One region of the Clostridium sp. CTA-19 genome, then DNA from elsewhere that is predicted to be linked to it. Evidence: a T-box and tRNA genes for the amino acid it is inferred to sense, from the RefSeq annotation. Region 1 holds a T-box; the other holds one or more tRNA genes.
What was found. A T-box is a leader RNA that pairs with one kind of tRNA and senses whether it is charged. The one in region 1 lies ahead of asnS (asparagine--tRNA ligase), so its partner is inferred to be a tRNA-Asn.
Positions count from the first base shown of each region.

Region 2: it encodes a tRNA-Asn, which carries the amino acid that the T-box ahead of asnS (asparagine--tRNA ligase) is inferred to sense. The anticodon was not compared.

Region 1 is NZ_BAAABH010000003.1:82,323-85,787, forward strand. It holds gene ACYUE0_RS02675 (YjjI family glycine radical enzyme) at 1-660, shown strand, start outside; gene ACYUE0_RS02680 (YjjW family glycine radical enzyme activase) at 650-1,492, shown strand; T-box leader at 1,680-1,929, shown strand; gene asnS (asparagine--tRNA ligase) at 2,053-3,444, shown strand.
Region 2 is NZ_BAAABH010000036.1:17,638-21,102, forward strand. It holds gene lysS (lysine--tRNA ligase) at 1-1,151, shown strand, start outside; tRNA gene ACYUE0_RS15280 (tRNA-Asn) at 1,292-1,366, shown strand; gene ACYUE0_RS15285 (glycine--tRNA ligase) at 1,779-3,170, shown strand.

The sequences.
Region 1 (3,465 bases):
GAAAGTGGATTTTTTGAATCTAATTTCTTAGTAAAAGAAGGATTTTTAAATAAAGACAATTTTACTGCAATGTTTGGAATGGTTGGACTTGCGGATGCTGTAAACTATTTTGTAGGCTCAGAAAAGCAAGAAGATAGATTTGGATATTCAAAAGAAGCTAATGATTTAGGAATAGAAATTATAGAGAAAATGCAAGAGGTAGTAAACCTACATACAAATGAGCATTGCAAAGCAACAGATGGAAAGTATGTATTACATGCTCAAGTAGGTCTTGATAGTGACAAAGGAGTAGCTCCAGGTTGTAGAATTCCAATAGGAGAAGAACCTCCAATACATGAGCATTTAATTCAAAGTGCTCCATATCATAAATATTTCCCATCAGGAATAGGTGATATATTTAAATTTGATGAAACAGCTAAGAGAAATCCTAAAGCTATAGTTGATATTGTTAGAGGAGCATTTAAGTTGAATTTAAGATATATTTCATTATACTGTGCTGATTGTGATGTAATAAGAATAACTGGATATCTTGTAAAAAGATCTGATATAGAAAAATTAGAAAAAAATGAGCAAGTTCTAAATGATACAGTTGTCTTAGGATATGGAGCAGCTAAAAATGCTAAGATATTAGAGAGAAGATTAAGGAAAAATGAAGAATAATAAAGCTTTAGTAAATAAAATAATTCCATTTAGTTCTGTAGACGGAGAAGGAAATAGAATGGCAATATTTTTACAAGGGTGTAATTACAATTGTTTGTATTGTCATAATCCAGAGACTATAAATTTATGTATAAACTGTGGTAAGTGTGTTGAAAGTTGTAACTATGGTGCACTTACCATGGTTGATGATAAAGTTAATTATAACAGGGCTAAGTGTAAAAATTGTGATTGTTGTATAGCTGCCTGTGATAGAAATAGTAGTCCAAAAGTTTTGGAAATGACTGTAGATGATATTGTTAAAGAAATAGAAAAAGTTAAATTCTTTATATCAGGAATAACAGTATCCGGTGGGGAGTGTACTCTTCAAAGTGAATTTCTTTTAGAATTATTTAAAGTGGTTAAAAAAATGGGGTTAACTACATTCATAGATACAAATGGATCAACAAGATTATATGAGAATCAACAGTTGTTAGAAGTAACAGATAAAACTATGATAGATTTAAAAGCCTTTAATTCGAAAGAAAACAAAGAACTTGTAGGACTTGGAAATGAAATGGTTTTAAAAAACATAGAAGAACTTGTGAAAAAAGATAAAGTCTATGAAATAAGAACAGTAGTAGTTCCAGAACTATTGGATAATGAATACACTATAGATATGGGAAGTAAACTTATATCAAAAATAGATAACAATATAATTTATAAATTAATAAAATTTCGTAGTTTAGGGGTAAGAGAAGAACTTTTAAAAGCATATACACCTAGTCAAGACTATATGAATAAATTAAAAGAAATAGCATTGAAAAATGGAGTTAAAAATGTTCTAATTGTGTAAAAATAATTTTTAAATTTAAATAAAATTAAATTTTAAAATATATAAAAATACATGAGTTTGACATTAATAATTAAAAAATAGCGCATAATATTATGTCAAAATAGAAAAAATAAATTTAAAATAAAAGATTTTCCACTTGACATTTCAATTGTGTCAATATAAAATCATATATAAATAAAGCAAATAAATAAAAACTATGAAGAGAAGAGTATATATAAGAGGTAGTCTTAGCGAGTTGGTGGTGGTGAGAGACCAATATGAAACTTATATAGAAGAACATCTCAGAGTTTCTAACCGAAATTGTTATGAAAGTAGGCTTAGACGGAGTCAAACCGTTATAGATTGAACAGTATCGATTAATATCTGTACTGATGATAAGTTGGTCATTTTATGACAATTTGGGTGGTACCGCGGAATTGTAACCTTTCGTCCCTTTTATTAGAGGATGGAAGGTTTTTTTATATTTAAATTTATATTAAAGCTAAAAAATAAAGTTAATTAGATTAAAAATAGATACATAAGTAAAGATTTTTAATCGCAATTTAAAGGAGGATATAGATATGGAAAAAATACTTGTAAAACAACTTTACAGAGAATCTGAAAAATACGCAGAACAAATGATTTCAATAAGTGGATGGATTAGAACTTTAAGAGCTTCTAAAAACTTTGGTTTTATAGAAATTAATGATGGAACTTTCTTCAAAAATGTTCAAGTTGTATTTGAAGAAGGATTAGAAAATTTTAAAGAAGTATCAAAATTAAGTATTAGTTCATCAATAACAGTAGAAGGAAAATTAGTTTTAACTCCAGGAGCTAAACAACCTTTTGAGTTAAAAGCTGAAAAAATAGAAATAGAAGGATTATCAGATGCAGATTATCCACTTCAAAAGAAAAGACATAGCTTTGAGTTCTTAAGAACAATAGCTCATTTAAGACCAAGAAGTAATACTTTCTCAGCTGTATTTAGAGTACGTTCATTAGTAGCTTTTGCTATACACAAATTCTTCCAAGAAAGAGGATTTGTTTATACTCATACTCCAATAATTACAGGAAGTGACTGTGAAGGTGCAGGAGAAATGTTTAGAATTACAACTATGGATCTAAACGATATTCCTAAAACAGAAGGTGGGGAAATAGATTATAAAGAAGATTTCTTTGGAAAAGAAACAAACTTAACAGTTAGTGGTCAACTTGCAGCAGAAGCTTATGCATTAGCATTTAGAAATGTTTATACTTTTGGACCAACATTTAGAGCAGAAAACTCAAACACAGCAAGACACGCTGCTGAGTTCTGGATGGTAGAGCCTGAAATAGCGTTTGCTGAGTTACAAGATAATATGGAACTTGCAGAAGATATGATTAAATATATCATAAGCTATGTATTAGAAAATGCTCCAGAAGAAATAGAATTCTTTAACAGCTTTATCGATAAAGGATTAAAAGAAAGATTAATACATGTTGCTACATCTGAGTTTGGTAAAGTATCTTATACAGAAGCAATAGATATACTAAAGAAATGCGGAAAAGAATTCCAATATCCAGTAGAGTGGGGAATAGACTTACAAACAGAGCATGAAAGATACTTAACAGAAGAAGTATTTAAAAAACCTTTATTTGTAACTGATTATCCAAAAGAGATAAAAGCATTCTATATGAGATTAAATGAGGATCAAAAAACTGTTGCAGCTATGGACTTATTAGTACCAGGAATAGGAGAAATAGTTGGAGGAAGCCAAAGGGAAGAAAGATTAGATGTACTAGAGGCTAGAATAGAAGAATTAGGACTTAAAAAAGAAGATTACTGGTGGTACCTAGAATTAAGAAAATACGGCGGAACTAAACACGCTGGATTCGGACTAGGATTTGAGAGAATGATAATGTACGTAACAGGAATAAGCAATATCAGAGACGTAATACCATTCCCAAGAACTACAGGAACTGCAGAATTCTAATATAAAAAATATAATAATATC
Region 2 (3,465 bases), on a different contig from region 1:
CAGGTACAGCTTTTGTTACTAGAACAGGAGAAACTTCAATACGTGCAAAAGAAATAAAATTAATATCAAAATCTTTAAAACCATTACCAGAAAAATGGCATGGACTTAAAAATCCAGATTTAAAATATAGACAAAGAGAAGTAGACCTTGTTATGAATAAGGATGTTAGAGATACATTCATGAAGAGAATCAACATAATAAAAGCTATAAGAGAATTCTTAGATAATAGAGGATACTTAGAGGTTGAAACTCCAATACTATCACCAATTGCAGGGGGAGCCGCTGCTAGACCTTTTGTAACTCATCATAACACATTAGATATAGACATGTACCTAAGAATAGCTACAGAATTATATTTAAAAAGATGTATAGTTGGTGGATTTGAAAAGGTTTATGATATGGGTAAAAACTTCAGAAATGAAGGTATGAGTGTAAGACATAACCCAGAGTTCACAATGATAGAGTTATATGAAGCTTATGCTGATTATAATGATATGATGGAAATGACGGAGCAACTTGTTGCATATGCATGTGAAAAAGTACATGGAACAACTAAAGTTACTTACCAAGGAACAGAAATAGACTTCACACCACCTTGGAGAAGAATAACAATGGTTGATGCTGTAAAAGAATATGCAGGTATAGACTTTAATGAAATAAAAACAGATGAAGAAGCTCAAAAAATTGCTAAAGAGAAACATTTAGAATTCCCTAAAGCAATAGATAAAGTAACAAAGGGCGAAGTATTAAATATGTTATTTGAAGAATATGGAGAAGAACATTTAATACAACCAACATTCCTTTGTGACTATCCTGTTGAAATATCACCATTAACTAAGAAAAAACGTGGTAACGAAGAGTTTACAGAAAGATTTGAAGGATTTGTTTATGGTAGAGAAGTATGTAATGCATACTCAGAGCTTAATGATCCAATAGTTCAAAGAGATAGATTTGCACAACAAGCAAATGAAAGAGAACTTGGTGATGATGAGGCTTATGTTATAGATGAAGAATTCATGAATGCATTAGAAATAGGTATGCCTCCAACAGGTGGATTAGGAATTGGTATAGATAGAATAGTAATGTTCTTAACTGATTCAACATCTATAAGAGACGTAATATTATTCCCTACAATGAAACCATTACAATAGGAAAAATTTCATTTAAATATAAAGAATAAAGCTTAAAATTTTGTGGCTTTATTCTTTTATTTTTTTAAATAAAAAATGAAAAAACCACTTGAAAAAAAATAAAGTTTTATGTATAATAAAAGTGTAAATTAATTAAATATTCCGCGATAGCTCAACGGTGGAGCACTCGGCTGTTAACCGATAGGTTGAAGGTTCGAATCCTTTTCGCGGAGCCATTTGAATTTTCAAGTAATACAACTGTATTACTTTTTTTTGAATAAAAAATATAAAAAAGGATATACATATATTTATAAGTATTATTTTAATAATATAGAACCAAAGACTGTTTTAGTCCATATTATGATATTAATATAAAAACTAAAAGGTATTGTCTTGACAATGAAAGTTATTTTGATAAAATAGGTATATATAATTTAATAGAATGTATGATGAGAAAGAAGAGTAACAATAAAGAATTAAAAGAGAGATGGTGTTTGGTGCAAACCATTATGAATTTATTGTGAAGGGAGCTTTTGAGTATAGTTGGAAGAGTTGAGCTATTGCTAATAAGGGTGGAACCGCGGAATTAAATTTCGTCCCTTAACTAGTAATGGTTTTTTTATTTTTAAAAACAAAAAAGGAGGAAGTATTATGACAGAAATAACTATGGATAAGATTATTAGCTTATGTAAAAATAGAGGTTTTATATTTGCTGGGTCAGAGATTTACGGAGGACTAGCAAATTCTTGGGATTATGGTCCTATAGGTGTAGAATTTAAAAACAATGTAAAAAAAGCATGGTGGAAAAAGTTTGTTCAAGAAAGTCCATATAACGTAGGATTAGATTGTTCAATACTTATGAATCCACAAGTTTGGGTTGCTACAGGACATGTAGGTGGCTTTTCAGACCCATTAATGGATTGTAAAGAATGTAAAGCTAGATTTAGAGCAGATAAATTAGTTGAAGATCACATGGCTGCGCAAGGAGCTGAATTTGCAGTAGCAGATGGATGGACTAACGAAGAATATAAAAATTACATTGAGGAAAATGAAATAGTATGTCCTAAATGTGGAAAAAGAAATTTCACTGATATAAGAAAATTCAACTTAATGTTTAAAACATTCCAAGGTATAACAGAAGACAATAAATCAGAAATATACTTAAGACCTGAAACAGCTCAAGGTATATTTGTAAACTTTAAAAATGCTCAAAGAGCATCAAGAAAAAAAGTACCATTTGGAGTAGCTCAAGTTGGTAAATCTTTTAGAAATGAAATAACTCCAGGAAACTTTACTTTTAGAACTAGAGAATTTGAACAAATGGAACTTGAATTCTTCTGTAAACCAGGAACTGATTTAGAATGGTTTGAATACTGGAAAGAGTACTGTAAAAAATTCTTATTTGATTTAGGAATGAGAGAAGAAAGTTTAAGATTTAGAGATCATAGCAAAGAAGAATTATCTTTCTATAGTAATGCAACATGTGATATAGAATTCTTGTTCCCGTTTGGATGGGGCGAACTATGGGGAATAGCTGATAGAACAGATTACGATTTAAAAAGACATATGGAACATTCAGGTGAGGATATGAAGTATTTAGATCCTACAACTAATGAAAAATATGTACCATATGTAATAGAGCCATCATTAGGTGCAGATAGAGTAGCTTTAGCGTTTTTAATAAATGCATATGAAGAAGAAGAATTAGAAGGCGGAGATGTAAGAAATGTATTACACTTACACCCTGCATTAGCACCATTTAAAGCTGCAGTATTACCATTAAGCAAGAAATTAAGTGAAAAGTCATTAGAAGTATACTCTATGCTTGCTAAAAAATTCAATATTGAATATGATGAAGCAGGAAGTATAGGAAAAAGATATAGAAGACAAGATGAGATTGGAACTCCACTTTGTATAACTGTTGACTTTGATACAATGGAAGATAATACTGTTACAATTAGAGATAGGGATACAATGGAACAAATAAGATTATCAATAGATGATTTAGTTAAATATATAGAAGAAAAAATAGAGTTTTAATAAATAAAACAAAAATCCCAACAAAAACTTGTTGGGATTTTAATTAGGTATTTTTGAAAATAGCAGATTACTATTTTTATATATTTTATATCACGGTAAAAATAAAGCATTTTACTTTGAATAATATATAAAAAGTATAATTTGAATAATTAAACTGTTATTTAAAAAATGCCTTATGTAAAATATACAAAAAAAAATAACCGGATTAAAATCCGGTAAAAAATAGGGTTTAATCATGGGGATATGTTATGTGTTATGTTAAAATTTTGGGGAATCATCTTAACATATTCCTTAC